Regions from separate parts of the Marinobacter sp. bablab_jr003 genome, predicted to be linked through region 1. Evidence: riboswitches for the same ligand, from Rfam matches in the RefSeq annotation. Region 1 holds a riboswitch; the other holds the start of a gene.

Region 1 (15,733 bases):
GGTGAAGCAGATAAAGGAAAGTGGGTACGCCCAGCAAGGCGGTAATCACACCCACCGGTAGTTGCTCAGGCGCAATCACAGTCCGGGCCAGAGTATCAGCCAGAACCAGCAAGGTGCCGCCTGCCAAAGCACTTGCCGGTAAGATGATCCGTTGGTCATTCCCCAGCACGAGACGCAGCATATGGGGCACAATCAGGCCAACAAAACCGATGCTACCCACCGAGGTGACCGCCGTTGCGGTCAGCAGGCTGGCCAACAGGTAGATGCTCCATTCCAGAGGGCGAACAGACACACCCAGAGCCGCGGCCTGCAATGGTCCCCTCGCCAGTACATTCAAGCTACGAGCCAGTGGCAGCAAGGCAATAACCGCAAGCATCAGCACCACGATGGAGGGCCAGGGCAGACGCGCATAAGACACATCGCCCATCAGCCAGTACAGCATACCCGGCAACTGATGAGCGGGGGTGATGGCAAGCATCAGGGTAATGGCCGCTCCCCAACCAGCGGCGGTCACCACTCCGGTAAGCAGCAATCGCGATGGGGTCCAGCTGCCGGTACCGTGGGCCAGCCCAAACACCAGCAGAGTCGCAAACAGGGCGCCAGCAAAGGCGGCGCCAGACACCAAAACCATGCCAGCCCCCGCAAGCATGGCTAGCAGCGCACCGGTGGCAGCACCACCGGACAGCCCCAGAACATAGGGATCGGCCAGCGGATTTCGCAACAATACCTGCATCAATGCCCCGGCGATCGCCAGCAAACCGCCAGCAGCAAACGCCGAGAGCGTCCTGGGTAAACGAAGATCAATCAGAAGGGTTCGATCCAGCGTATCACCCTGCCCGAGAACAACCTGCCACAGATCACCGGGCGGGATAGTAACACTGCCGACGGCGAGGGAGAGCGCACAAGCCAATGCCGCAATAACCGTCAGTATTGTCAGCGCTCGCATCATCCCCGGTCCCTCAAGCGGTTCCTTGTGTTATTACAACCGAGCACGCGCCATATCCAGTTTCTCGCAAACCGTGCGTGCTCCATCCAGCAAACGCGGCGTGGGGCGTGAAATGGGCGAGGCCGGAATGATAAACAAATTATCCGCCGCTACCGCCGCCATCGCGCCAAACTCCCTCCAGCGCTCAAGGCTTGTATAACTGTTGCCGTCTTCATCGGTGCCGCCCGACAGGATGGCTTCGGGGTCTCCGGCCAGAACATCTTCCGGCCCGATACGCGGCACCAGGCGAGCCATCTCACCAAAAATATTCTGGCCACCGCACAAAGAAATCACCTTTCCGATCAGATGCTCATCATTGATCGTCATCAAAGGCTGATCCCACACTTGATAAAACACACGAATGGGTTCACGCCCCCGATATTGCTTCGCCAATGCGGCAATTCCCTGTCGAAACCGGGCCGCCTCCGCATAACCCTCAGACTCTGTACCCGCGAGCGACGCCAGCCTCTCCAGCACCGAGGACACACCTTCAAACGTTCGTGGCTCAATCGCAAAACTGGCCATGCCAAGCTGATCGAGCATAGTGACCTGCTCAACCGGATTACCAGACACCCAGGTAACCACCAGATCCGGCTTGAGAGCGACCAACGCCTCCAGATCAATCCGGGTATGGCTCCCGACATTGGGCAACATTTCAGCCTCCGGGGGATAATCGCTGTAATCAACAACAGCGATAACCTGCTCACCAGCACCCGCGGCAAACGCCAGCTCCGTCGCCCCGGGGGATAGTGTCACGATGCGCTGGGCAGGCCCGGGCAAACAAAGCTCCACTCCGTTATCGTCCGTGGCACAGACATCAGCCACCACATGGCTGGAGAGCATCAGGAAAAGCACGAAAACCCGAATGACTATCATGAGACCTCCTGAGCGCTGGCTAACTCTGAACTATTTGTCATTTATTGACGACCTCTTGGCCACACCGTAAACTCTTACTCAAATTTTTTATCCGTAGCAGGTGCCCACCTCAAGCGCGACAACTGTTCGACTGAGCGATGGGTGAAACTGGGAAGTTCGGTGAAATTCCGACGCTGCCCCCGCAACGGTATGCGGTACGAGAGGAATGGCCCTGAGCCAGCCACTGCAGCAAAACGCTGTGGGAAGGCATCCTACTCTGGCAAGAATGCCAGCCGCAAGCCCGGAGACCGGCCTGCTACCGGCTATCAGTGCTTTTGACGGAGGGTCAGAACACGGAGCAGGCGTATATGCCTCTTCTCTTTTGGTAGCTGTTCAGGCAACCAGAAACCGCAACAATGCTGGTTGCAGACGCAGAGAAATGCAGCCGGTGCCCATCTCCCTGATGAAGAAAATCGTTATCTCCATTTTTTCGCTGATGGCCACCAATGTCATCGCAGAAGATACACTTCCTTTTATCGTGGTGGAAGCCACTCCCATCAACGCCGCCAGCGATGTAGACCCCAGCCAGGCGACAGGCCCCGTGCGCGTTCTGGATCGGTCCAGCATCGAAAACCGGACCGCTTCAGTCGCTGATGTTCTTAGCGATCAGGCCGGCGTCCAGATCCGACAAAGCGGCGGACTGGGAAGCGCCTCATCAGTGTCCATTCGAGGATCGACCTCGCGGCAGGTACAGGTTGTTCTGGACGGCATGCTACTGAACGATCCGGTCACCGGCGGTGTTGACCTCGGCAAACTGTCGTTGACTGATGTCAGCCGTATTCAGGTGTACCCCAGTGGAGCCCCAGCACAGCTGCCTCAGGCGGGCATCGGTGGTGTGGTGGTACTGGAAAGTCTTGGCAAAGACATCGAGGATGCCACCAGCATCAATGTCGGCGCTGGTTCCTTTGACACTTACCGAACCGGCCTCTTCAACAGCGGCAGCCACGACGATTTTTACTATTGGGTGTCGCTTGATCGACAAACCAGCAATAACGACTTTGAATACCCCAACGCCAGTGACTGGTTCAATCCGAATGATGGCGATAACACCAAGCGGCGCAATGCGGATTATCAACAGGATGCTGTCAGCACGAAACTGGGCTGGGAGATCAGCCGGACAGCCCAGGTCGACGCTCTGTTCCAATACACCCATTATGAGCAGGGTGTGCCAACCATCCAGAACTGGCGGGACAACGATGCGTCTCTGGCGAACGAAACTTTTCGCCTACAACTTCAGGGGCAGGAACGTGGATGGTTCCAGGGCAAGCTGCACTCCAGCCATCGCCTGATTGTCGGCGATATCACCGAGCATTACGACAATACCAGCGGGCGGGTAGGTCTCGGAGTCTCCGATGTAAAAACCGACACACAACAGCTTGGGCTGGTGAATACCCTCTCAGCTTTACTTGGCAACCACACCATCACACTGAGCGTTGATACCACCCACTATGACTACCAGCAGGACGACAAACAGGATACTGAGCCTCGAGATGAACGGGAGCGGTTCCAGCTAACCTCGTCGTTATCCTATGCCTGGCAGAGTATCGATAACCGTTGGAAGACGCAGGCAGCTATCCGTCAGGTGCACGTTCAGGACGAATCCGATGAATCGCTTGCCGATGGAACCACCGAGTCGACCCGCTCGCGCGACAATCACACCAGCTGGCAACTCGGGCTGACCCGCGTGATTCATGATAACTGGACACTCTCCGGCAACATTGCAAACAACGTGCGCGTTCCTACCCTTCAAGAGCTATACGGTCAGCAGGGGCTGTTTATCGGCAACCCGGACCTGCAGCCAGAAGAATCGATGAACTACGACCTGACACTGCGCACAGACCAGGGCTGGGGTCATGCCGAAGCCACAGGGTATTTCCGGGTGCTGGACCCTGCTGTGATCGCAACCTACGACGCCCGCGGCGTCGGTCGTTATCGCAACCTGGAAGCCGAGGTTTATGGCGTGGAGCTGGATGCGGTTTTTTCCATCACCCCCGCCTGGTCCCTCTACGGCAATGCCACGGTACAGGAGTCGGAAAATACCGACAAGTCAGTGCGCACGCGTTTCGAAAAGCGGTTGCCGGGTATTTATCACGAATCGTTTCTTGCCGGTACCCGCTGGCGTTTCAGGCCCTTCCAGATCGACCTGTCCTATCAGGTGGACGATGAACTCTATTATGACTCCGCCAATATCCTGGAGGCTGATGCCAGAGAGACGCTTAACGCAACGGTGCAATGGCAACGGATCTGGCCGGACAAGAGCATGACTGAGGCACGACTGGAAGTTCGCAACATCACCGACGAAATCTACCAGGATTTCAATCGGTTCCCTGGCCCCGGACGCGGCTGGTTTATCAACATCAAGCATTCCCTCTAACCATTACAAGGGTTATACCATGAACCACACGGAACTATTTTCACTGCGCCAAGGCACCCTTGCTGCGCTTGCACTGACCATCGGACTGACCGGTTGTGGTGGGGATTCCTCGTCTTCAACACTTGATCCTGTGATTACCGAGAACGTCGGGGTCGTTGCCACGGCGGCCGATGACTACACCTCCGGTGAGGTAGAACTGGTATCAATACAAGAAACTGGAATGCAAGCTTCGGGCGGTTATTTCAGCGGCATTTCGGACATCACAGTGAATGGCTATGGTCAGCACTATTACCTGATCAGAAAGTTCTTTGGCGATCAGGTATTGAAGGTCGACATTGAAAACCCCGGGAAAGAAGTCTGGGAAGCCAGCACTTTGGAAGCCGGTGATCAGGGCAGCGCCAACCCGTACCAGATCGTCTTTGCCAATGAAGCCAAAGCGTACCTGCTCCGCTACGGAAAAAACGAGGCATGGGTTGTAAACCCTTCCGCCAACAGGGCTGAGGACTTTTTCACCGGCAAAACCCTGGATCTGAGCGTCTATGTACCCGCAGACAGTCAGGGCGATGTAGTTCAGATGTCAGCGGGTGCTGTCGTCGACGGCAAACTGTTTATCACCATGCAACGGCTCGATAGCAATTACAGCCCCACCAATGACGGATACGTTGCGGTTTTTGATACCACAACGGACACAGAAATCGAGACCAATGCCAGTGCTACCGACATAATGAAAGGCATCCCTCTCATTGGCCGGAACCCTTCCAACATCCAGCACGTTGATGGCATCGGGCTGGTCATCACCAACCTGGGAAGCTTTTCCGCACCCTTTGAGGGCACAAGCCTAGATGTCGTTGACCCTGAGACCTATCAGGTTTCTTCAATGATTCCAGACGCCGACATTGACACTCAGATCAATGATGTCGCCATCATCAGCCCGACTGAAGGTTACATACTGAACTACGCGGGCTGGCAGAACATTTCACTGCAGTCCTTCAATCCGTCCGAGGGCGCAACCTCGCTGGCCACGGTCAACAATCTGACCGGAATGGACTTCCGAGATATCGAACTGAGTCCTGAAGGCCGCCTGTGGTTGGCAGATGCCACTCTGTCGAATCCGGGCGTGCGGGTCATCGACCCTTCCGACAACAGTCAGGCCGATTTCATTGAAACCTCACTGCTACCCATCGCGATCAGCTTCGGCACGGTGGTCACCAATCCTTGACCTCGACAGCGGGCGGCTTTGGTGGCCGCCCGCCCACTGCCCTACCAGGCGCTCTAACGCCTGTTCCAGTCTGTGCCATTCCTGCTCAGTGCCCGGAAGTCCGACTCTGATTGCAAGGGGATTCTCGAACAACCTCACCAGGATACCCTTATGCGCCAGTTCATGGTGAAGGTCGTTAGCCCGGGCGTGTCTCAAATAACGGAACAGAATCGTGCCGTCACTGAGTCCAAGCCCTGACTCAGATAACAGATCACCCAATCGTTGGCTCTTGTGTTCAAGCTGATCCTTTGCCTGCAACTGCCAGGCCCTATCCTGAAGCATTTCCGCCATTATATAGCGCGCTGGTCCGCTCACGGGCCAGGGGCCCAGCTCAGACATCAAAGCTCTGCCCGTCTCTGCCTCAGCTATCACAGCGCCTGCGCGCAACCCGGCGAGGCCGAAGAACTTGCCCATGGACTTGAGGACGATCAGTCCTTTCAGGGCCCCCGCAGCTATCAGGCTCTGTTGGTCACAAGCCGGCAAAAAGGCCTCATCAACTATTAGCCAACCTTGCCGCGCTCGCAGACGTTCCCACCAAACCAGCAACCGTTCAACGGGGATCAGCTCCCCCGTCGGGTTATTCGGCTGTATCCAGACCACCACATCAACGGAATCCAGCCACGCCAGCTCCGCTTGCATTGTCGCCTGTTCAGGAATCGCCACCACGTCGAAACCCGCTCGCCGCCAGGCATGACCATGCTCACGATAACCGGGCATGGGCACGGCCACCCGACCGAAACCATGCTTACGGGCACGAACCGCTGGCAGGGCCATGATCGCCGCCTGGGAACCCGCTACGGGTAGGCAGCAGGCACGCTCCGGCGCCCCGGCCCAGATACGGATAATCTCTTCCAGCCCATCTTCCGGCTCCGGCAGCCGTTGCCATACCTCCGCCGGAATTGCCGGAACCGGCCAGGGCACAGGATTAATACCGGTGGAGAGATCCAGCCATTGTTCCGGAGGAATGCCCCAGTGCTGAGCCGCTGCCCTCAGGCGACCTCCATGCTCCGGCAAATCAGCACCATCGAACGCTGTCACCCGATACCTCCTGACCAGAACGCATTCAGAGTTGCGGCCAAGGCCAACAACACCAACAGCCACAACATCACGCCACGCTGAACCAGGGAAATCGCGCCCTCCACGGTTTGCGCCGTGGCGCCTTGCCCGCTGCCCAGCAGCGGTCGCTGCTTCACGCCACCGGAATACGGCGCCGGGCCGCCCAGAGTGACACCGAGCGCGCCCGCTCCTGCTGCCATCACCGGGCCGGCGTTCGGACTGTCCCAGGCCCTGGACTGTTCACGCCAGCATTTCACGGCCAGCCGGGTATTGCCCAGCAACGCATAGGTCAAGGCAGTTAGCCGGGCAGGCACCCAGTTCATAGCATCATCGAGCCTGGCGGCGCAGCGCCCGAAATACAGATATCGTGGCGTCCGGTAGCCCCACATGGCATCCAGCGTGTTCACCAGCCGGTGCAAAACCAGTCCGGGCAAGCCAGCGACCAGATACCAGAACAAGCTTGAAAACACCGCATCCGCGCCATTTTCCAGCATGGATTCCGAAGCGGCGGCGGCAACGCCTTCGTCGGTCAGCGCTGCAGCGTCGCGGCTGACAATTTGGCCAACCGCCAGCCGGGCCCGGGCGCCATCCCCGGACGCCAACGCAGTCGACACCGCCCGACCATGCTCCGCCAGCCCCCGTAATGAAATGGCAAGCCAGACACCGGCCACCTGAGTGAGCAGCCACAGCCAGCCCTCCAGCAGGAATTGCAGCAGAATTGCCAGCACGACGGCTGGCATGACCGCTACCAGGGTCGCCAGCAACCCCCGCAAAAGGCTTTGCGTCGGGAATGACGGCTGATCATTCAGGCGTTGCTCCAACAGGGATGCCCACCGGCCGAAACCCACCAGCGGATGCCATCGCCGGGGCTCACCCAAGAGCCAATCCACCAAAACCGCGGCACCGCACACCAGCGCTGCAACCACAAACGTATCCAAAGCCGGTCTCCGTAAATCAAGTGCCGGTAAGTCTAACCGACCGATCACTGAACTTGACAGTCTTGCCTCCCGGTTAGACCATCGTGGGTTTTCCGCCCACAAGGACCCATCGCCATGGCACTGCCCGACAGTTGGTTGAAGTCACCCCCAAGGCCCTCGGTTCAGCACACCGCGCTTGCCGCCGAACGCCAGCAGGTACTCACCAAGCCACCCGGCTCTCTCGGGCAACTGGAAAAGCTCGCCATCAACCTGGCGGGCCTGAACGGCAGTGACAAACCCAGCGTTGATCCGGTGCGAATGGCGGTGTTTGCCGGTGATCACGGAGTTTGCGCCGAAGGTGTTTCAGCATTTCCGCAGGCAGTCACCGCCCAGATGATCGCCAACTTTGCCAGCGGTGGCGCCGCCATCAGCGTGATGGCCGAGGAACTCGGTGCCAGCCTGGAAGTGGTTAACCTGGGTACGGTTGGCGAAGTACCGGAATTACCCGGCGTCATACACCAGATTATCGCCCCCTCTACGGCCAACATGGCAAAATCACCGGCCATGTCCTCGCGCCAGGTTGAATCCGCGTTATACAGTGGCGACGATGCCGCCAGGCGTGCCGTAAACGCTGGCTGCCGCCTGTTTATTGGTGGCGACATGGGCATCGGCAACACCACCAGTGCCGCCGCATTGGCCTGCGCCCTGCTGGGCCAGCAGCCCACCACCCTCGTTGGCCCGGGCACCGGGCTGAACTCCGAAGGCGTTGCCCGCAAGGCCCGCATTGTTGAGAAGGCCTTGCACCGACATGGTCCCGACCGGGATCCGCTGACGGTACTGGCCTCTTTGGGAGGCTTTGAAATAGCCGCACTGACGGGCGCCATAATGGGCTGCGCCGCACGCCGGATCCCGGTGCTGGTGGATGGTTTTATTGTCTCAGTCGCTGCACTGGTGGCCGTGCATCAACAACCGACTGCGCGCGAGTGGCTTCTGTTTGCACATCGGTCAGCCGAACCCGGCCACAGTGCCGTGCTGGAGGCACTTGATGCCTCGCCGCTTCTGGATCTTGGCATGCGCCTGGGCGAAGGCAGTGGCGCCGCCGTTGCCGTTCCCCTGTTACGCGCCGCCTGCACGCTGCATAACCGGATGGCCAGTTTTACCAACGCTGGCGTCAGTGGCAAAGCGGAAGAATAGCCCTATGACCACCACAGTAATCGACCTGATACGCCACGGCGAACCGGAAGGTGGCCAGATGTTCCGGGGCAGTAAAGACGACCCTTTGAGCGACACCGGGTGGCAACAGATGATAGCTGCCATCGCCGAGGGTGATCGGTGGGACGCCATCGTCAGTTCACCCATGAAACGGTGCCGACGCTTCGCCCAGCAACTAGCCGAGGAACACAGGATTCCACTGCACATCGAAGAAGATCTTCGGGAGATCGGCTTCGGTGAGTGGGAAGGGTTGACCGCAGAGCAGATCCAGGAGCGTTATGGGGATCACCTCAACCACTTCTGGCAGGACCCCATCAACTTCCTCCCCCCCGGCGGTGAAGCTGTGACGGATTTCTACCAGCGCACCATCGATGGTTTTGATCGGTGGCAGCAAACCCTAGCCGGCAAACGGGTCTTGGTGGTCTGCCACGGAGGCGTGATTCGCATGGTGCTGGCCAATGTGTTGGGCATTCCGCTGGAAAAATCATTCACCGGCTTCGCCGTCCCTTACGCCTGCCGCAGCCGGATACAGGTGGACCAGTCCGAATTCGGTGTGTTCCGCAGCCTGATCAGCCACCAGCCTTGAGGGTAATTGGTAAACCCGCCACGGCCATCACCACCTCATCACATCGCTGGGCCAGGGCCTGATTGAGCCAGCCCAGCTCGTCGGCAAAACGGCGGGTAAGCGGGTCCATGCCGATGGTTCCGAGCCCCACTTCGTTGGTCACAATCACCAGAGGGCCGGGATAGGCCTCAACCGCCTCCAGAAAGGCCGCCCGCTCGGGCTGGAACAAGGAGCCGTCGGCAAACAACAGATTGCTCAGCCACAGGCTCATACAGTCCACCAACAGCAACGGTGGCTCTCCCAGACCGCTGGCATACACTGACAATACCCGGCCCAGGCGCAGCGGCTCCTCAACCAGCTGCCAGTGATCGGGACGCAGCTGCTGGTGACGCTGGATACGCAGTGCCATTTCATCATCGCCTGCAGTGGCGGTCGCCACATAAACCACGTCGTTACCGGCCGCTTTGGCCCTCTGCTCAGCCAGCCCGGTCTTACCGGAGCGAATCCCGCCGGTTACCAGTAACTTGTTGACCATAAACCTTTCTCCAGCCCGCCACATTCCGTCGCCAAGGTACACCAACCGGACAGACAACTGCTATAGTTTGGCCAGACTCTGGAATAACCGGTCAGCCAACCGCAAACATTTAATCAAGACTCAGTCACTCTGGAGAGCCCATGCAGGCCGAACTGTTGGACATCCGCAACCACATTGCCCAATACCCCCCGTTCAATGACATGCCTGAAGAACTTCTTGAACGAGTTGTCAGCGGTATTGAGGTGGTCTACTACCGCGCCGGCACCCAGATACTTGAACTCGGCCAGACCAATCATTGGCTCCACTATATCCGCAGCGGCGCCGTGGAGATTTTCCGCCGCTCCGGTGAGCTGTACAACCGCGTGGGCGAGGGCGAAATCTTTGGCCAGTTCGGATTGATGATGAACAAGAAAGTCCGGTTCCCCGCCAAAGCCATCGAAGATTGCCTGATCTACAAGATTCCGGATACCACCTTTCAGCATCTGTGGGAAACCGACGAAAACTTTGCAGACTTTGTTGAGATTGAAGACCGCAGCCGACTGCGTTCGGCGGTTTCGCGTAGAGAGAAATCCAACGAACTGATGACCGCCAAGGTTACCCGCCTGATATCCCGGGAACCGGTTTCCGCTCCGACCACCGTTCGCCTGCAGGAAGCCGCCAGAATCATGACAGACAATGGCGTATCGGCGCTGCTGTTGATGGATGAAAGCGGCGAACGCCCGAAATTGCAGGGCATCATCACCGACCGGGATCTACGTACCCGTGCGGTTACCCATGCCCTGGCCTCGGAAACCCCGATCAGCGACATCATGTCGGAAGGGCTGATCACCATCAGCGCCCGCTCCTTCATCTTCGAAGCCATGCTCACCATGCTCCACAACAACGTGCACCACCTGCCGGTGATGGAAGGCGACGAAGTGCGCGGCGTGATCGCGCTGTCTGATATCGTCAAATACGAAAGCCAGAGCAGCCTGTACCTGGTGAGTAACATCTACCACCAGAACGACGTCAAAGGCCTGAAGAAAATCAGCCGTGAAGTGCGCGACAGCTTCGTGCGCATGGTCAACGAAGACGCCAACTCCCACATGATCGGCAGTGCCATGGCCGGAATCGGCCGGAGTTTCAGCCAGCGGTTACTCGAACTGGGCGAAGAAAAGCTCGGCCCGCCACCGGTGCCCTACTGCTTCATGGCGCTGGGCTCTATGGCCAGGGACGAGCAGCTGGTGGTCACAGACCAGGACAACGCCATGGTGCTGGACGACAGCTTCGTCCCGGAAGAGCACGACGAATACTTCCTGGCCCTGGCCAAGTTCGTCTCCGACGGCCTGGCCGAGTGCGGCTACACTTACTGCACCGGCGACATCATGGCCACCAACCCGAAATGGCGGCAACCGCTGAGGGTCTGGAAAGACTATTTCACCGACTGGATCGATAACCCCAAGGCCGAAGCCCTGCTCAACAGCAACATCTTCTTCGACCTGGACGGCATCTACGGCGAAACCGACTTTGCCGAGCAGCTGAAAACCCTGATTGTGGAAAAAGCGGGAGGAAGTCAGCGCTTCCTCACGTTCCTGGCCAGAAATGCCCTGAACCGCACGCCGCCCCTGGGTTTCTTCCGCACCTTTGTGCTGGAAGAAGACGGCAAGCACCAGAAAACCTTCAACCTGAAACGCCGGGGCACCGCGCCGCTGTCTGACCTTATCCGGGTGCACGCGCTGGCCAGTGGCAGCCGCTCCCAGAACTCCTTCGAGCGCCTGAAGGACGTGGCCAACACCAAGCTGTTGCTGGACGACGACGCAGGCAACCTGCGCGATGCCCTGGAGTTCATCTCGATTGTCCGCATCCGCCACCAGGCGCTGGCCATTGAAGAGGGCCGGGAACCGGACAACAACGTGCGCCCCGAAGACCTGTCGCCGTTCGAACGCAGCCACCTGAAAGACGCCTTCCAGGTGGTCAGCAATGCCCAGAAATTCCTGCGCTTCCGCTACAACGCCGGAGCCACGCGGAATGTCTAACGCCATCGAAAGCAGCAACAGTAACCGGAACTGGCCAGACACCTACCGCCAGGGGGCTGAACAGGCAAAGGACACGCGGATTCGCGACTTTTACGATGCCGGCTGCCCGGATGCCACCACCCCCGTGCGCGACGTTCCGCTGGTCGCCCTGGACTTCGAAACCACCGGCCTGGACGTCAACAAGCACTCCATTGTCAGCATCGGCCTGGTGCCCTTTACCCTGGGCGGCATACAGCTCGGCGAGGCCTGGCACCAGATCGTCCGCCCGCAGCTGCCGCTGGAGCAGGACACCGTAACCATTCACGGCATCACCCACAGCGAAATTGAACACGCCCCGGACCTTGCCGAGGTGCTCGACCCCCTGTTCCAGCACCTCAAGGGCCGCATACCCGTGGTGCACTACCGCAACATAGAGCGGCCGTTCCTGAACATGGCCCTGCAATGGCGCCTGAAAGAACAGCTGCTCTTCCCGGTCATCGACACCATGGCCATCGAAGCCTACCTGCACCCCAAACGAAACCCCGGCCGGTGGCAGCAACTGATGGGGAAAAAGCCCATCTCTATCCGCCTGCCCGACAGCCGGATCCGCTACGGTCTGCCCCACTACGCCGGCCACAATGCGCTGATCGACGCCATCGCCACCGCCGAACTGTTCCAGGCCCAGGTCCTTAATCACTTCGGCCCGGATACGGCCATTGGCGACCTGTGGGTATAAGGACCCATAGCCCCTGCAGGCGCCAATCGCTAGAATAAAGGGCAAATCAGCCAAAGAGACCACAGTGACCGACACCATCACCAAACCTACGCCTCTGGACGCCTTCAAACGCGCCCGAAGAATGTGGCTGAAAGGGGAAAAGATCAGCCTGGCCGCCCTGGCCGATGACCTGCACATAGGCCGCGCCACCCTGTTCCGCTGGGTGGGCAACCGGGACCTGCTGATTGGTGAGATTCTCTGGTCCCTGTACGAACCTCTCTACAAAGAAGCCCGTGCCATTACCCCCGGCCATGGCGTCGACTATGTAGTTGGCGTGTTTCGTCACATCAACATGACCATCCTGCACTTTTCGCCACTGCGGAAATTCCTGCACCAGGATCCGGAATACGCGCTCAAGATGCTCACGTCATCCCATTCCACCCTGCACGCCCGCACGGTGGAAGTGAATACCCGCTTACTCAAGGATGAAGTACGCGCCGGGCACCTGAGCCCGCCCATGAACATACAGAGCCTGTCCTACTTCATGGTGCGCATCGCCGAATCCTGCCTGTACAGCGACATCATCGGTGGCCGGGAACCCCGGGACGAAGAACTCGAAGATGCCTGTACAGCGGTACGTATCCTGCTGGGCGGCAAGGTGTAGGGCCCAATCAATCCCAGGCATAAAAAAACCGGCACTGTTTCCAGCGCCGGTTTTTTTATGGTGTGACAGCGGCCAGAACGGCCGCGCCGGATCAACCAATCAGGTTGTAGACAAACACAATCGCCACGGCTACCGGAGTCACGTAGCGCAGCAGGTTGTGCCACAGGGCAAAGGCACCACCGTCCATGGCCAGGTCGCTCTTCAGAGACTCTTTCGCCACGAACCAGCCTACAAACACGGCCGTCAGCATACCGGACAGCGGCAGCATGATATTGGCGGTGAAGTAGTCCAGCAGGTCGAAGATGGTCTTGTCTTCAAAGGCTGCGAACATACCCAGCGGGGTCACGCCGGACCACACGTTCAGTGACAGGATCGAGGCAATACCCAGTGCCCAGCAGGCACCGCCGGCGACAATGGCACTGCCGGTACGGCCCAGGCTGGTTTTCTCTTCAACCCACTCAACCACCGGCTCCAGCAGGGAAATACCGGAGGTCCAGGCGGCAAACAACAGCAGGATAAAGAACAGCGCGCCAAACAGGCTGCCCATGGGCATGTTGCCGAACGCCAGCGGCAGGGTCTGGAAGATCAGGCCGGGGCCGGCACCGGCTTCCAGGCCGTTGGCGAATACCACCGGGAAAATGGCCAGGCCCGCCAGCAAGGCAACCACGGTATCCAGGATGGCAACACTGACAGCCGTGCGGCCAATCTTCACATCGTTACCGAGATAGGAGCCGTAGGCCATCATGATGGCCATACCCAGGCTCAGGGTGAAGAACGCATGGCCCAGGGCAACCAGGACGCCGTCAATGGTCAGGGCGCTGAAATCCGGGGTAAACAGGAAGCTGACCGCTTCGCCGAAATGACCGGTGGTGGTGGCATAGCCCACCACTACCAGCAGCAACACCAGCAGTGCCGGCATCAGGATGGTCGCAGCACGCTCCAGGCCACCCTTCAGGCCACGGGCTACCACCAGGATAACCAGCGCCATAAAGACGGTGTGCCAGAACAGCAACAGGCCGGGGTTACTCAGCAAATCACCGAACAAGGCGCCTACCGAGTCAGCCGTACCACCGGTGAAGTCACCCATGGCCGCGTGGCCGATGTAGGAAGCCGCCCAGCCGCCGATGACGGAGTAGAACGACAGAATGATAAAGGCCGCGAACATACCGATGATAGCAGAAATACGCCAACCCGGAGACGCCAGGTTGCGCTCTGCCACCAGCCGGAAACTGGTGATCGGGTTGTGGCGACCATTCCGGCCGATAAACACCTCGGCCATCATGATGGGAATACCGATGATGAAGATACAGAGCAGGTACACGAGAACGAACGCGCCGCCGCCGTTTTCACCGGTTACGTAGGGAAACTTCCACACGTTACCAAGGCCGACAGCAGAACCGGTTGCTGCCAGAATAAACGCGAGTCTGGAAGACCAGAGTCCGCGAGCCCCGGTACCGCTGTCAGCTGCGGAGTTGGACTGAGTCATGAGTTTTCTTCCTGTGCTTTTGGCTTTAGGAAATTACGGATTGTGAGTGCGCCGAGCCTGAGTGCTGGGGCAGTTGGGGCCGGATTCTGCCAGCACTGGCCAAATGATGCCAGTGTTGAAATGTTGTTCAGTTGTTTACGGCCGGCCCCCGGCCGGGAGATCAGGCCAGGGCCTGCCGCCGAAACCGGTTGTTCACCCACAGCGAGAACGCAATCACCAGGCCGCCGAGCGCAAGCCGCCCGAGGTCCGCATCCCGGTTCCAGATCAACAGGTTAACCAGCAAGCCGGCCGGCACCAGGGCATTGTTCATGATCGCCAGGGTGCCGGCATCCACCTGGCAACCGCCCCGGTTCCACAAATACAGCCCCAGACCGGAAGCCGCCAGGCCAAGCCAGGCCAGAATGCCCCACTGCAAGCCGGTAGCCGGCAGCTTGTCCGGATTACCGAACACCAGGAACGACGGCAGGGCGATGACCAGCGCGCCAAAGAAGAAATAACCGAAAGTGCGATAGCCCGGCAGCTCCAGCGGGTAACGCTGCATCACGTGTTTGTAGCCCACCTGGCCGGCGGCAAAGGTGAAATTGGCCACCTGCAACAACAGGAAACCGGTGATGTAGTCTTCGCTCAGGCCGTCGTAGCGGATAATGCCGGCGCCCAGGGTGGCGATGGCCGCAGCCAGCAGGGCCACCGGGGAAAACCGGCGGTACATGGCATCGTCCAGCAGGGTGACATACAGCGGAGTGAAGATGGTGAACAACAGCACTTCCGGCACCGTCAGGTAACTGAACGAGCGGTACAGGCACAGGTAGGTGATACCGAACTGCAGCATACCGGTGGCCATGATGCCCAGCTTCATGCCTCCGGGAACACCGCGCCAGCGGGTCAGGGGCAGGAATACCAGAGCTGCCAGCAACACCCGGCTGAGCACCGCAAAGTCGCTGTCTACCCGGCCAGCCAGGAATTCACCAATCAGGCTGAACGAGAACGCCCAGAGAATCGTAACCAGAACCAACAGTTTCATCGCGCGCCACCTGCAAAAATCCGGGCTGCTACTTTA
Region 2 (15,733 bases), 220 kb from region 1:
GCCTTTTTTTGAGAAGGTTTTCAATCTTTGCTTTTTCTTTTTCCGAAAGACTTCCTTCGTCGCCAACCATTATTTTTTTTACACCAATGTCAAACAGCAAGCCTGAAATTGCACCTAAATCTTTTGACAGTGATTTTTTATGCTTATTGTTTTTTTGTAAAATGACCTCACGCATACGAAGGTATTCAGTCCAGGAACCAAGTTTAACTTTTTCTTTGAATAAATGATTAAAACCATTGACTATTGCTGTATTAAATGGAGGAATTGTTTCAGGATGAAGGAAATATAAAATGTTTGCCACTGCCGGACCAAGACCCTTTATTTTCTTCTCATCTAGGTTGATTATTTCCTTTAGGATTTGCTCTTCATTTTTGGCTGCGAAGCAATTTTCAAGAAATTGACCAAAAGACATTTTATTTTCTTCATTTTCATAAATGTCTGGAATTCTTAACTTTGGTTTCCAGTAAAAAGCATGCGATGCTCCAATGAAAACTTGTTTTTGTTCTGTGATACAGTTTAAAACAAACTCTAACGATGAACCTTTGTAGTCATTCCCAAATTCCTTATTTTTAATATCATTGATTACACTTTGAACACCACGGCGTATTGAACGAAAGGCTTTTAGTCTTTCGTCATTATTAATAAACCACGTATTGAATACGGATTCATTGTCAGACCGGTACTTGTCAATTAAGTCGTTTAAGTCACTATTCATATTTTCCTCATTTTTGGCACATAACAGTGAATTCTACGAACGAGTTCGTATATCCCGCATTCGTATAATTCCAACCAAAACGCGCCCGAAATTTTTAATTTTTTCTAAACAAAAACAACAACCTAAGAAAACGAACCACGGCTACCGCCGGAGTTATACGCCCTGATTCGAGCCACCCCTGCTCCTACTCAGGGGCGTATAACTCCGCCCCTGAAAACCCCACATCCTAAACATATCAGAAGGTTACTAACATTTCCCATGCATTTCCCCGGAGTTTTGCGAACGGGTTCGTATAACTCCACTGTTTGTTAGTCCATGCAGCACGGGCCTTGGCCAAGGCGGTCGAAGGTTCTTGGCATGGGCCAATCATAGCGAGACAATCGCTGTAAATTTACAGAACAAGGACTCCACGATGGCCAGCTTGCCCCAACTTACGGATGCCCTGCTCACTCTGGAAAACGGGGTGGCCGTGCTGACCCTGAACCGGCACGACCTGCGCAATGCCCTCACAGGCTCCCACCTGATTGATGACATCGTCACCACAGCAGAGTGGGTCAACCACTGCCAGGACGTATCCGTGCTGGTGATCACCGGGGCGGGGTCGGCGTTCAGTGCCGGTGGCAACATCCGCGATATGGCTAACCGCAGCGGCGATTTCGCTGGCAATCCCGCTGAGTGTGCAGAGCGCTATCGCAAGGGTATCCAGCGTATTCCCCTGGCGATGCAGGCGGTGGAGGTGCCGGTGATTGCCGCGGTGAACGGGCCAGCCAGCCGCCCAAGGCAACGCGGCTGACCAAGCGGCTGATGATGATGGCCCAGCGCACCGAGCTGAAGGATTTCCTGGAGATCTGCGCCTGTTTCCAGGGCATGAGCCACAACGAGCCAGAGCACCTGGACGCAGTGAACCGGATGCTGGAAGCCATGGCGCGGAAATAACCCTACCGGAGCTGCCCGACATATCGGACAGCTCTGCCCCCCCCCTACCTGCTTACCACTCCAGCTGAGCGCCGGTCTGGTATTCAATCACCCGGGTCTCAAAGAAGTTCTTCTCCTTGCGCATGGTGGCTTGCTCGTCCAGCCAGGGCGAGACGTTTTTCGCCCCCGGGAACGGCTCTTCCAGCCCTACGGTGCGCGCCCTCCGGTTGGCCACAAACCGGAACTGCTCGGTGTGGTATTCCGCCGAGTAACCCATAATCGGGTCGCGCAGAATGTAGTTGGCGTAAGCCATCTCAGCCGCTTCGGATTCGTCCCACATATCGCGCACGGCTTTGGGGTCGAAACTGATGTTTTCCTCCTCCAGGATCTGGTTCACCACTTTCAGGCCGAAGGAGAAGTGCATGGCTTCGTCCCGCAGGATGTACTGCAGCTGTTCACCGGTACCGCGCATCAGGCCCCGGCGCTGAAGGGCGAAGATGGGGCTGAAGCCGTTATAGAACCAGCAGCCTTCAAACACCGCTGCGAAGAACAGGTAAGACATGATGAATTCCTGCAGGTCGTCCGGGTTGCGCAGGTTCATGTCGGAGCGCATGGCAGCGTCCAGCCGGCGGTTGGCCAGCTGGATTTTGCCGTTGATCTGGGGCACCACGCGGTAGCGGTTGTAGATCTCGCTCTGGTCCAGGTTGAGGGTTTCGATGCAGTGCTGGTAGGTCCAGGTGTGCAGGGCTTCTTCGTATACCTGGCGGGCCTGGTAGATCTGCAGTTCCGGTGCGCTCATTTTCTCCATCACCGCCAGGCCGATGTTGCGCATGGCGAGGATGTCGGAGGTGGTGAGGTAGGCCAGTACGTTTTCGTACACGTGCTTTTCTGCCGGGGTCAGGCGGTGGTGGTAGTCGTGAACGTCCTGGGCCATGTTGACGTCCAGCGGGGTCCAGTGGTTTTTGTTGGCATTCATGAAGTATTCCCAGGCCCAGGGATACTTGAAGGGTGCCAACTGGTTGATGTCGGTTTCGCCGTTGATGACGCGTTTGTCGTCTACGTTCACCGGCGCCGGGCCTTCGGGGTTTGCGGCTTGCTGTGCGGGTTTTGATTCGTCGTCCCAGTTCAGCATGGTTCGCTCCTTTTAGATTGATTTGCCACGGACACTCACGGACCCACACGGACAAAGACAAAGATGTTTTTTCGTCCGTGAGCGTCCGTGAGTGTCCGTGGCCAAAAAGTCAGTTACTGACACGCCTCGCAGTCAGGATTATCAATGCTGCAAACCTGCGGCTGTGGCGCAGACACCGGGGCGGTTTTTTCGGCGCCGGTGGCGCCCAGGGAGCGCAGGTAGTAGGTGGTTTTCAGGCCGCGTTCCCAGGCCAGCTGGTACAGGGCATCGAGCTTTTTGCCGCTGGGTTCGGCCATGTACAGGTTCAGGCTCTGGGCCTGGTCCAGCCATTTCTGGCGGCGGGCGGCGGCTTCTACCAGCCAGCGGGCGTCGATTTCGAAGGCGGTGGCGTAGCGGGCTTTGAGTTCGGCGGGTATGCGGTCGATCTGCTGCACGCTGCCGTCGAAGTATTTCAGGTCGTTCACCATCACGTTGTCCCACAAGCCTTCGGCCTTGAGATCCCGCACCAGTGAGGGGTTCACCACGGTGAACTCGCCGGACAGGTTCGATTTCACAAACAGGTTCTGGTACGCCGGTTCGATGGACTGGGACACGCCCACGATGTTGGAAATGGTGGCGGTGGGCGCGATGGCCATGACATTGCTGTTGCGCATGCCGTGTTTGGCGATCAGCTCCCGTATCGGGGTCCAGTCCAGGCGGCTGTCGGTGTTCAGGGACAGGTCACCGTCTTTCCTCGCCTCTTTTAAAAGAGCGATGGAGTCGATGGGCAGGATGCCCTGCTGCCACAGGGAGCCTTCGTAGGTTTCGTAGGCACCGCGTTCGCCGGCCAGGGTGGCGGAGGCGCGAATGGCGAAGTAGCTGAGCTGCTCCATGGCCACGTCGGCAAACTCCACCGCTTCCGGGCTGGTGTAAGGCAGGCCCAGTTGATACAGGGCATCCTGGAAACCCATCAGGCCCAGGCCCACCGGGCGGTGTTTGAGGTTGGAATTCCTGGCCTGGGGCACCGCGTAGAAGTTGATGTCGATAACGTTGTCGAGCATGCGTACGGCGGTGTTTACGGTGCGTTCCAGGCGTTGTACATCCAGCTCGCCGTCCTTGATGTGGGCCGCCAGGTTTACAGAGCCCAGGTTGCACACGGCGATTTCGTCGGCGCTGGTGTTCAGGGTGATTTCGGTACACAGGTTGGAGCTGTGCACCACGCCCTGATGCTGCTGCGGCGAGCGCAGGTTGCAGGGGTCTTTGAAGGTGATCCAGGGGTGGCCGGTTTCGAACAGCACAGTGAGCATTTTGCGCCACAGCTGCTTGGCCGGAATTTTCTTGAACAGGGTGATCTCGCCCTGCTCCGCCAGCGCTTCGTAGTGTTCGTAGCGTTCGCGGAAGGCATTGCCGTACAGGTCGTGCAGATCCGGCGTATCGCTGGGGGAGAACAGGGTCCAGTCCCGGTCTTCACGCATGCGTTCGATCAACAAATCCGGCACCCAGTTGGCGGTGTTCATGTCGTGGGTGCGGCGGCGTTCGTCGCCGGTGTTCTTGCGCAGTTCCAGGAACTCTTCGATGTCCAGGTGCCAGCTTTCCAGGTAGGCACACACGGCGCCTTTGCGCTTACCGCCCTGATTCACCGCCACGGCGGTGTCGTTGACGACTTTCAGGAACGGCACCACGCCCTGGCTCTGGCCGTTGGTGCCTTTGATGTGGGAGCCGAGCGCCCGCACCGGGGTCCAGTCGTTGCCCAGGCCGCCGGCCCATTTGGAGAGCAGCGCGTTGTCTTTGATGGCCCCGTAAATGCCGCCCAGGTCGTCCTGCACGGTGGTCAGGTAGCAGGAGGACAGCTGGGAATGGCGGGTGCCGCTGTTGAACAGCGTCGGGGTGCTGGCCATGTAATCGAAGCTGGACAGCAGGTTGTAGAACTCGATGGCGCGGGCGTTGGGGTCGTCTTCCCGCAGGGCCAGGCCCATGGCCACGCGCATGAAGAACACCTGGGGCAGTTCCAGGCGGGCGCCGTTCCAGTGCAGGAAGTAACGGTCGTACAGGGTTTGCAGGCCGAGGAATCCGAACTGGTGGTCGCGCTCGGGTTTCAGGGCTGCGCCCAGGCGTTCCAGGTCAAAGGCGGCCAGGGCTTCGTCCAGCAATTCGTAGCGGATACCGGTATGGATGAAGGCGCTCAGGGCCTGTGGATAACTCTCTGTCAGGGATTGGTTGCGGGGCAAGTCCAGCGCCTCGGCCGCTTCCAGCCGAAGTTGCTCCAGCAACAGGCGGGCAGTCACGGCGCTGTAGTCCGGCTCCCGTTCTATGCGGCCCCGGGCGGTCATGATCAGGGCAGACAACACTTCGGTTTCGGCAATGCCGTCGTACAGGTTGCGCAGGGCTTCCTCCACCAGGGATTCGCCCTCAATGCCGTCCAGCCCGGTCGCGGCCTGCTCTACCTGCAGTTTCATCAAACCCAGATCCAGCGGCGCCACGCTGCCGTCGGCTTTTTTCACGGTCAGGTGCGGGTGCGCTTCCATGGGTTCTTCAATGGCGCGCTTGCGGGCGTGTTCTTCCCGGTACAGCACGTAGGCCCGGGCCACTTTCTGTTCCTCCGCCCGCATCAGGGCCAGTTCTACCTGGTCCTGGATGTCTTCAATATGCACCTTGCCCCCGGCCTTCAGGCGCCGGCTGATGGCCTGCACCACTTGTTCGGTGACCCGGTGCACGGCGTCGTTGATACGGGCAGAACCCGCGGCCTGGTCGCCTTCTACCGCAAGGAAGGCCTTGGTAACGGCGACGGTGATCTTGGAAGGGTTAAAGCCAACGAGGGTGCCGTTGCGTTTGATGACCTGAAGGGATTCTGTAGCGGCAACCGCCGGGGGCTCGGGGGACAGGATGGCAGACATGGAACTTCTCCTTGTGTACGCGTGGTGGCGCAGCCTTTGCGTTCAGGAGAAGGGGGAGGTTTTTGCCACGGAATCCACGGAAGGACACGGAAAAATGAAAAGAAAGGGACTGTTTTGCCACGAAATCCACGAAAAAACACGAAAGGAAAAGATAAAAAGCTTTTTTCTTTTCGTAGTAAATCTTTGTTCGTGTTTTTTCGTGGATTTCGTGGCAAAAAATCAGTAAGTCTTTTCTTTCCGTGTTCTTCCGTGGATTCCGTGGCCAGAAAACGAAACCCGCCTGCTCACCTTGATAAACGCGAAGGTGCAGTGTCTATCCCTGGCAGGTCTTCGGACTCAGGGGCGTGAACCGTGTGGTTCGGCCTTGCGTGGCGACTTCCCGGTTGGAGCCCCTGGTTACCTCCTGAGTCGCCTCTGGCTTTCAGAGCGCTTCACAGTCAAGGCGCAACTTTGCAGTAAGGCCGGGGCCTTTCAAAAAGTTGCAACGCCGATTGTGAAGCGCTCTGAAAGCCCCGAAGGGCGTGCTCTGAAAGCTGCACCTGCTGTGTTGCGACTCTTGCCAAGGGCTAAGGCCATTGGCGGCGAGCCGCGCCTTGCATCTGCAGCTTTCAGAGCACGCAGAGGCGATTCAGGAGGTAACCAGGGGCTCCTTGCCAGTGTCTTTATGCCACGCTCGTTCCCCAATACCGCTGCGCGTCAGTTCCGGATTCTCACCGGATTCCCGACTACCTGAGTGATCACGCTTTGATCACAATATATGGTAGTAAACCAAGGACTTCGTCACTATATACAGACTAAGCAGCAGAAACAAGAACGCCCGTGGAGCTTTGTGAAAGCGGCACGGGCGTCAGATGAGGCTGTTATCGGCGTCGAGAATCAGAAGGCGTGGGTCACCATGTACAGGCCTACGCCACCCATCACCACGGTGTACGGCAGGGCCATAATCACCATCTTGCCGTAGGACAACCGTACCAGCGGGGCGATGGCGGAGGTGAGCAGGAACAGGAACGCGGCCTGGCCGTTGGGGGTGGCCACGCTGGGCAGGTTGGTGCCGGTGTTGATGGCCACGGCCAGGGTCTGGAAATGGTCAAAGCTGATGGCGCCGGCATCCAGGGCCTGTTTTACTTCGCTGATGTATACGGTGGCCACGAACACGTTGTCGCTGATCATGGACAGCAGGCCATTGGCAATGAAGAACATGCCCGGTTGCTGGCCTTCCGGCAGGCTCAGTACGTATTCGATGATAGGCTTGAACAGGTGCTGCTCGTGGATCACCGCCACGATGGCAAAGAACACCACCAGCAGTGAGGTGAACGGCAGGGATTCCTGGAAGGCTTTGCCAATCTGGTGCTCGTCGATCACACCGGTGAAGGAAGTAACCAGGATGATCACCAGCAGGCCGATCAGCCCCACTTCCGCTACGTGGAACGCCAGGCCCAGCACCAGGATCACGGCAGCAACAGCTTGCACCCACAGGGCAGCCTTGTCGGACTTGGTGCGGCTGGCTCTTTCGTTATCGGCGTATTCCTGCAACACCTGGCGTACCGGCTTGGGCAGGCGACCGCCGTAGCCGAACCAGCGCAGCTTCTCCAGCGCCCAGCAGGTAAACAGGCCGGCAATCAGTACCGGAATACTCACCGGTGCCATGTGCAGGAAGAAGCCCACGAAATCCCAGCCAACCACCTTGGCGATCAGCAGGTTCTGGGGTTCGCCAACCATGGTGGCCACACCACCCAGGGCGGTACCAATGGCACCGTGCATCAACAGGCTGCGCAAGAACGCCCGGAAGTTTTCCAGGTCTTCCCGGTGCAGTTCCACCACTTCGGCATCGCTGTTGGCATTGTGGTCTTTCTGCTGATAGCCCTTACCAGACGCCACCTTGTGATACACCGAGTAAAAACCCACCGCCACACTGATGATGACCGCGGTTACCGTAAGGGCATCCAGAAACGCTGACAACACGGCTGCGGCACCACAGAACAGCAGCGAGAGCGCAGACTTGGAGCGTACCCCCACCAGGATCTGGGTGAAGGTCACCAGCAGCAGCTCTTTCATGAAATAGATGCCTGCCACCATGAACATCAACAGCAGGATAACCGGGAAGTTGATCAGCACCTCGTGGTACACGGCGTCGGCGTTGGTTAGCCCAATCAGTAAGGCCTCCACCGCCAGTAAGCCGCCTGGCAATAATGGGTAACACTTCAAGGCCATGGCCAGGGTAAAGATGAACTCGGCAATCAGCAGCCAGCCTGCCGTCACCGGCCCGAACACAAACATCACAATCGGGTTGGCAATCAGAAACAGCAGAATAACCTGCTTGTACCAGTTGGGCGCCTTGCCCAGGAAATTGCGGGTAAATCCGGAAACGAGAGTGTCGGGCATTGCATCAGTTCTTCTTGAATTGGCGGCTAAAAAAGTATGCAACAGGCAACCATTACCTGCCTTGATATTTGTGTATAGGGTACCCCTGTGGGGCCGCCCGGGTCTCCGTACTTGGACCTACATCGCCCGGAAAGACTTGCTCTGGATCATGTTTCCGGAAAATCAGGCTGGCCCCGGTTTACCGCGGACGGCGGCCAGCCTGAATCTCGCCGTTTATTCCACCGTCACACTCTTGGCCAGGTTTCGGGGCTGGTCCACATCAGTGCCCTTAAGTACTGCAACGTGGTACGACAGCAGCTGCAAAGGCACGGTGTAGACAATGGGCGCCGTGATCTCGTGCACAGACGGAATCTGCATCACATGCAGCCCCTCTTCAGGCTTCACATCGGCATCCCTGTCGGCAAATACAAACAGCTCTCCGCCACGGGCCCGGACTTCTTCGAGGTTCGATTTCAGTTTCTCAAGCAAGTCGTTGTTCGGCGCCACGGTGACCACCGGCATCTCGCTGTCGACCAGCGCCAGCGGACCATGTTTGAGCTCACCGGCCGGATAGGCTTCGGCATGGATGTAGGAGATCTCTTTAAGCTTGAGCGCCCCTTCCATGGCCACCGGGAACTGGGAGCCACGGCCCAGGAACAGGCTGTGGTGCTTGTCCATAAAGGCCTTGGACATTTCTTCGATGTCTGCATCCAGTGCCAGCACATCGCTGACCTGCTTCGGCAGCTGGTGGATAGCGCCCACGATCTCCGCTTCCTTCTCTTCGCTCAGGCCGTTGTGACGGGCCAGGGCCAGGGTGAAGATCAGCAGTGCGGTAAGCTGGGTGGTGAACGCCTTGGTAGAGGCTACGCCAATCTCGGGGCCGGCCTGGGTCATGATCACCAGGTCGGATTCCCGCACCAGGGAGCTGCCCGGTACGTTGCAGATGGCCAGGGCCGCCCGGAAACCGGCTTTCTTGGCCTGGCGAAGTGCGGCCAGGGTATCCGCGGTTTCGCCGGACTGGGAGATGCACAGGAACAGGGTATCCGGCTGGATCACGTGCTTGCGGTAGCGGAACTCGGACGCGACTTCCACGGAGCAAGGGATGCCGGCCAGGTCTTCAATCCAGTAACGGGCCACCATGCCGGCGTGGTAGGAAGTACCACAGGCGATGATCTGCACATGGCGCACGTTTTCCAGCAGGTTGGCAGCGTCGGTACCCAGGGCCTGCTCCAGTACCCGGGTGTCGGTAATCCGGCCTTCCATAGTGGCCTTGATCACTTTCGGCTGCTCGTAGATTTCCTTGAGCATGTAGTGGCGGTATTCGCCCTTGTCGGCGGAATCGGCACCGTGCTCGAAACGGGTAATGGCGCGCTCTACGGCCATGCCTTCGCGATCATGGATCTCGATGCTGCCTTTGCGGATGTCGGCAATATCGCCTTCTTCCAGGAACATGAAACGGTCGGTCACCGGCAGCAGGGCCAGCTGATCGGAAGCGATGAAGTTTTCACCGATTCCCACACCAATTACCAGCGGGCTGCCCTGACGGCACACTACCATGTGATCCGGCTCATCAGCGTGGACAACGGCCAGGGCATAGGCGCCGCGCAGGCGATCCAGGGCAGTTTTCACGGCCTGGTACAGGCCGCCACCGGCCCGGTAGTTTTTAGCGATCAGGTGCGCCACTACCTCGGTGTCGGTCTGGGACGTGAACTCGAAGCCCTCGGCTTTCAGTTCGTCCCGCAGTTCCTGGTAGTTTTCGATGATGCCATTATGAACGATGGCCAGGCGGTCGCCAGACATATGCGGATGGGCGTTGAGCTCGGACGGCTCGCCATGGGTCGCCCAGCGGGTGTGGGCAATACCCACGTGGCCGGCAACCGGGTTCGCGGCGATGGCGTCTGCCAGGGCAGCTACCTTGCCCACTTCCCGGGCCCGCTGTATCTGGTCGGCGCTGCTGATAACGGCCATACCGGCGGAGTCGTAACCCCGGTATTCAAGGCGGCGCAGGCCCTCCAGCAAAATACCCTGGACGTCCCGTTCAGATACCGCTCCTACAATCCCACACATGCTGTTGTCACCTGTTCGTTAATCGGTCTTTACGCTTTTTTCGGCCGTTCCCAGCCGGAGATGTTTCGCTGCTTGCCGCGGGCCACGGCCAGTTCGCCTTCACTGATGTCCCGGGTGATGGTGGAACCGGCACCGATGGTCGCCTGGTCCGCAACAGACACCGGGGCCACCAGCGAGGTGTTGGAACCCACAAATACACCATCGCCCAACACAGTCTTGTGCTTGTTCACGCCATCATAGTTACAGGTGATGGTGCCTGCACCAACATTCACATTACGGCCCAGTGAGGCGTCGCCCACGTAGCTCAGGTGGTTGATCTTGCTGCCCTCACCTACCACGGCTTTCTTGGTTTCCACAAAGTTGCCAACCTTGGTGTTGGCGGCCAGTTCGGTGCCCGGGCGCAGGCGGGCAAACGGGCCAATCTGGGCGTTGGCGCCCACCACCGCACCTTCGATGACGCTGTTGGCCTTGATCTCGGCACCGTCGGCAATGGTCGCGTCCTTGATCACGCAGTTGGGGCCGATTACCACGTTGCTGCCGAGGCTTACCTTGCCTTCGAACACGGCGTTGACGTCAATCCACAGGTCGTTACCAATGGTCAGCTCGCCGCGAACATCAATGCGGGCCGGGTCGGCCAGGGTGGCACCTTCGGTCATCAGGCGCTCGGCCTGCTGGCGCTGATACCAGCGTTCCAGCTCGGCCAGCTGCAGGCGGTTATTCACACCCTGCACTTCAAACGGGTTCAGGGGCTGCGAAACCGTGACCGACAGGCCGTTATCCACAGCCATGGCAATGATGTCGGTCAGGTAGTATTCACCCTGGGCATTACTGTTGGATAACGTCGGCAACCAGCTTTTCAGGTGACTGGCCGATACCGCCAGGATCCCGGTGTTTACTTCGTTGATATCCTGCTGCTCGGCGGTGGCATCTTTCTGCTCAACAATCGCCTGAACCTGCCCCTGGTCGTTACGGACAATCCGGCCATAACCGTGGGGGTTGTCCATATCCACGGTCAGCAGGGCCAGATTGCTGTCGTCCAGGTCACTGACCATGGCTTCCAGGGTATCTTTACGGGTCAGCGGAACATCGCCATAGAGTATCAGTACCCGGGCGTTATCCGGCAGGTCCGGCAGGGCCTGGGCCACGGCATGGCCGGTACCCAGTTGTTCGGTCTGGAGCACCCAGTTCACCGAGTCGTCATGCAGCGACGCCCGTACCTGGTCCGCGCCATGGCCGATCACTGTGTGAATTTTCTCCGCGCCCAGTTGCTTTGCGGTGTCGACCACATGGTGCAACATGGGCTTGCCGGCTACCGGGTGCAAGACCTTCGGCAGGGCGGATTTCATCCTTGAACCCTGACCGGCGGCCAGGATCACAACGTGTAGCGGGTTCATGGGGCGTACAGCTCCAAACTCTTTATCCGGTAGAAAATAAAAAACCGCGTCCTGGCGGAAACCCCTCTGTTTCCGGTAGGAAACACAGAGCCCTCCACCTGAGGATGCGGTTCACTGTCAGGCCAGTCCGGGCACTGACGCAACCCTGCTTAACGCAGGTTCTTGCGCAGTTTCTGGATGGTACGCAGCTGAGCGGCGGCTTCTGCCAGCTCAGCGGCGGCCCGGGAGTACTCAAACTCGCCTGTCTTATTCGCCAGTGCCTTCTCGGCTTCCTTCTGGGCTTCCAGTGCTGCGGCTTCGTCTACATCTTTTGCACGAACCGCAGAATCAGCCATCAGGGTAACCAGGTTAGGCTGCACTTCCAGGTAGCCACCTGAAACGTACAGAATCTCCTCGGTTCCACCCTGCTTGATGATCCGCACTGCGCCCGGCTTGAGCGCAGACAGCAGCGGAGCATGGCCAAACTGGATACCAAGCTCACCCTCGGTACCGGTGGCGATCAGCATCTCCACCAGACCGGAGTAAATTTTTTCCTCGGCACTTACGACGTCACAATGTACGGTCATAGCCATTTCTTACGCCTCTTGGGTCAGAAAGGGAAGAAGGAGGTTTACTTGCCTTCTTTCTCTTTCATTGCCTTAGCCTTCTCGATTGCCTCTTCGATACCACCGCACATGTAGAAGGCCTGCTCCGGCATGTCGTCGTAGTCACCGTTCAGAATACCTTCGAAGCTGGCGATGGTTTCCTTCAGAGACACGTACTTACCAGGGGAACCGGTAAATACTTCTGCTACGTGGAACGGCTGAGACAGGAAGCGTTCGATCTTACGCGCACGGGAAACGGTCAGCTTGTCGTCTTCTGACAGCTCGTCCATACCCAGGATCGCGATGATGTCTTTCAGCTCCTTGTAACGCTGCAGAACGTTCTGAACGCCACGGGCAACGTTGTAGTGCTGCTCACCGATCACCAGCGGGTCCAGCTGACGGGAGGTGGAGTCGAGTGGATCGATCGCCGGGTAAATACCCTTGGAAGCGATGTCACGGCTCAGTACCACGGTCGCGTCAAGGTGCGAGAAGGTGGTGGCCGGAGACGGGTCAGTCAAGTCATCCGCCGGTACGTATACCGCCTGGATAGAGGTGATAGAGCCAGTCTTGGTGGAGGTAATACGCTCCTGCAGCTCACCCATTTCCTGGGCCAGGGTCGGCTGGTAACCTACCGCTGAAGGCATACGGCCCAGCAGTGCGGATACTTCGGTACCGGCCAGGGTGTAACGGTAGATGTTGTCAACGAACAACAGTACGTCACGGCCTTCGTCCCGGAACTTCTCGGCCATGGTGAGACCAGTCAGGGCCACACGCAGACGGTTTCCAGGGGGCTCGTTCATCTGGCCGTAAACCATGGCAACCTTATCGAGAACGTTAGACTCCTTCATTTCGTAGTAGAAGTCGTTACCCTCACGGGTACGCTCACCAACACCGGCGAATACAGAGAGACCGGAGTGCTCTTTCGCGATGTTGTTGATCAGTTCCATCATGTTTACGGTTTTGCCTACACCGGCACCACCGAACAGGCCAACCTTACCACCCTTGGCGAACGGGCAGATCAGGTCGATAACCTTGATACCGGTTTCCAGCAGGTCGGCAGACGCTGACTGGTCGGCATAGCCCGGAGCTTTGCGGTGAATACCCCAACGCTCTTCTTCACCGATTTCGCCCTGCTCGTCGATGGGACGACCCAGAACGTCCATGATCCGGCCCAGAGTCTTGGTACCAACCGGTACAGAGATCGGCTTGCCGGTGTTTTCTGCTTTCAGGCCACGCTTCAGGCCCTCGGTGCTGCCCATAGCGATGGTACGAACAATGCCGTCACCCAGCTGCTGCTGGACTTCCAGAGTTGTTTCGCCACCTTCAAGCAGCAGTGCGTCGTAAACGCTTGGCACGGAGTCACGTGGAAATTCCACGTCGATAACCGCGCCAATGATCTGAACGATGTGTCCGCTACTCATGCTCGGTTCCTCGTTATCTAGTAGTCAATAAAACCAGTAGGTTTGTGAGCGCTATCAAACAGATGCGGCGCCGCTCACAATCTCCGAAATCTCTTGTGTGATCGCTGCCTGACGGGCCTTGTTATAGGCCAGCTGAAGCTCGTCAATGATGCTGCCAGCGTTGTCGGTGGCGCTCTTCATAGCGATCATCCGGGCGGCCTGTTCACAGGCCAGATTCTCTACCACACCCTGATACACCTGGGATTCGATATAACGTGGCATCAACCCGTCAAGAATCGGACGTGAGTCCGGCTCGTAGATATAATCCCACTGGCGACCGATGTCTTCATCGGAACCTTCCGGCAGAGGCAACAACTGCTCTGACTTCGGGCTCTGGGTCATGGTGTTGACGAACTCGTTACTGATCAGGAACAGGCGGTCGATCTTGCCTGCCTCGAACGAATCCAGCATCACCTTGACACTGCCAATCAGCTTTTCCGCACTCGGGCTGTCGCCCATGTGGGTCAGGGCTGCAACCACGTTTCCGCCATAGCTGCGGAAAAAGGATGCGCCTTTCTGGCCAATGGCACAGATATCAGTCTCAATACCTTTCTCTTTCCATTCACGCATTTCGCGCACGAGCAGCTTGAACGCATTGGTGTTCAGGCCACCACACAGGCCGCGGTCAGAGGAAACTACAATGTAGCCTACCCGCTTGACCTCACGCTCCTGCATGAACGGATGACGGTAATCCTTGTTGGACTTAGCAATATGTCCGATTACCTGACGCATCTTTTCGGCATACGGGCGAGTTGCCTGCATCCGATCCTGAGCCTTGCGCATCTTACTCGCCGCCACCATTTCCATGGCGGAAGTGATCTTCTGCGTGCTCTTGATGCTTCCGATCTGGTTACGTATTTCTTTTCCGACGGCCATAAGTCACTGCCTTTTCAAGTTAGACACTCAAAGGGACCAGCAAGCCCGCACAATGGCGGGCCCGGTGGATTTACCAGCTCTGAGTGGTCTTGAATTTCTCCAGAGCAGCTTTCAGGCCGGCAGCGATGTCGTCATTGAAGTTACCTTCAGGGCCGATCTTGTCCAGAAGCTCTTTCTGCTCGGAACGCATCCAGTCCAGCAGCTGTGCTTCGAACTTCACAACCTTGTTTACTTCAACATCGTCCAGGAAGCCTTCGTTGGCTGCGAACAGTGAAGTGCCCATTTCCGCAACGGTCATCGGGCTGTACTGGTTCTGCTTCATCAGCTCGGTTACGCGCTGACCATGCTCCAGCTGCTTACGGGTTGCTTCGTCAAGGTCGGAAGCGAACTGGGCGAATGCCGCCAGTTCCCGGTACTGGGCCAGGGCCAGACGGATGTTACCGCCGAGCTTCTTCATGATCTTGGTCTGGGCTGCACCACCTACCCGGGATACGGAGATACCGGCGTTCATGGCCGGACGGATACCGGAGTTGAACAGGTTGGTTTCCAGGAAGATCTGACCATCGGTAATAGAGATTACGTTGGTCGGTACGAATGCAGAAACGTCACCAGCCTGGGTTTCGATGATCGGCAGTGCGGTCAGGGAACCGGTCTTGCCTTTCACTTCACCGTTGGTGAACTGCTCAACGTAGTCAGCGTTTACGCGGGAAGCGCGCTCCAGCAGACGGGAGTGCAGATAGAAAACGTCACCCGGGTATGCTTCACGTCCTGGCGGACGACGCAGCAGCAGGGAGATCTGACGGTAGGCAACGGCCTGCTTGGACAGGTCATCGTATACGATCAGTGCGTCTTCACCGCGGTCGCGGAAGAACTCACCCATGGAGGTACCGGAGTACGGAGCCAGGAACTGCATGGCTGCAGGATCCGCGGCACCGGCAGCAACCACGATGGTGTGGTCCATGGCGCCGTGCTCTTCCAGCTTGCGCACTACGGCGGCAATGGAAGACTGCTTCTGGCCAACGGCAACGTAGATACACTTGATGCCGGTGTGCTTCTGGTTGATGATCGCGTCGATCGCAACCGCAGTCTTACCGATCTGGCGGTCACCGATGATCAGCTCACGCTGGCCACGACCGATGGGAACCATGGTGTCGATGGCTTTCAGACCAGTCTGAACCGGCTCATCAACGGACTGACGAGCGATAACGCCCGGAGCAACCTTCTCGACCGGGGAAGTCAGGCTGTTGCCCAGCTCGCCCTTGCCGTCGATCGGGTTACCCAGACCGTCTACAACACGGCCCAGCAGTTCGTTACCAACCGGTACTTCCAGGATACGACCGGTACAACGTACCTTCT

The links. Region 1 has a riboswitch for cobalamin ahead of H3Z84_RS13335 (TonB-dependent receptor). Riboswitches for the same ligand answer to the same signal wherever they lie in the genome.
Region 2: it holds a riboswitch for cobalamin, as region 1 does, so the genes downstream of both, H3Z84_RS12350 (ribonucleoside-diphosphate reductase subunit alpha) here and H3Z84_RS13335 (TonB-dependent receptor) in region 1, are expected to answer to the same signal.

Annotation. Positions count from the first base shown of each region.
Region 1 is NZ_JADARC010000119.1:224,474-240,206, reverse strand. It holds gene H3Z84_RS13345 (FecCD family ABC transporter permease) at 1-949, opposite strand, end outside; gene H3Z84_RS13340 (cobalamin-binding protein) at 980-1,861, opposite strand; cobalamin riboswitch at 1,943-2,172, shown strand; gene H3Z84_RS13335 (TonB-dependent receptor) at 2,304-4,274, shown strand; gene H3Z84_RS13330 (hypothetical protein) at 4,294-5,493, shown strand; gene cobD (threonine-phosphate decarboxylase CobD) at 5,449-6,570, opposite strand; gene cbiB (adenosylcobinamide-phosphate synthase CbiB) at 6,567-7,526, opposite strand; gene cobT (nicotinate-nucleotide--dimethylbenzimidazole phosphoribosyltransferase) at 7,647-8,699, shown strand; gene H3Z84_RS13310 (histidine phosphatase family protein) at 8,704-9,303, shown strand; gene cobU (bifunctional adenosylcobinamide kinase/adenosylcobinamide-phosphate guanylyltransferase) at 9,287-9,817, opposite strand; gene H3Z84_RS13300 (putative nucleotidyltransferase substrate binding domain-containing protein) at 9,958-11,832, shown strand; gene H3Z84_RS13295 (3'-5' exonuclease) at 11,825-12,547, shown strand; gene H3Z84_RS13290 (QsdR family transcriptional regulator) at 12,612-13,190, shown strand; gene H3Z84_RS13285 (sodium-dependent transporter) at 13,282-14,676, opposite strand; gene H3Z84_RS13280 (carboxylate/amino acid/amine transporter) at 14,837-15,697, opposite strand.
Region 2 is NZ_JADARC010000119.1:3,693-19,425, forward strand. It holds gene H3Z84_RS12335 (hypothetical protein) at 1-715, opposite strand, end outside; partial or broken gene H3Z84_RS12340 (enoyl-CoA hydratase-related protein) at 1,128-1,651, shown strand; gene H3Z84_RS12345 (ribonucleotide-diphosphate reductase subunit beta) at 1,704-2,762, opposite strand; gene H3Z84_RS12350 (ribonucleoside-diphosphate reductase subunit alpha) at 2,876-5,635, opposite strand; cobalamin riboswitch at 5,939-6,423, opposite strand; gene nhaB (sodium/proton antiporter NhaB) at 6,512-8,017, opposite strand; gene glmS (glutamine--fructose-6-phosphate transaminase (isomerizing)) at 8,231-10,063, opposite strand; gene glmU (bifunctional UDP-N-acetylglucosamine diphosphorylase/glucosamine-1-phosphate N-acetyltransferase GlmU) at 10,093-11,457, opposite strand; gene H3Z84_RS12370 (F0F1 ATP synthase subunit epsilon) at 11,607-12,029, opposite strand; gene atpD (F0F1 ATP synthase subunit beta) at 12,068-13,462, opposite strand; gene atpG (F0F1 ATP synthase subunit gamma) at 13,517-14,377, opposite strand; gene atpA (F0F1 ATP synthase subunit alpha) at 14,448-15,733, opposite strand, start outside.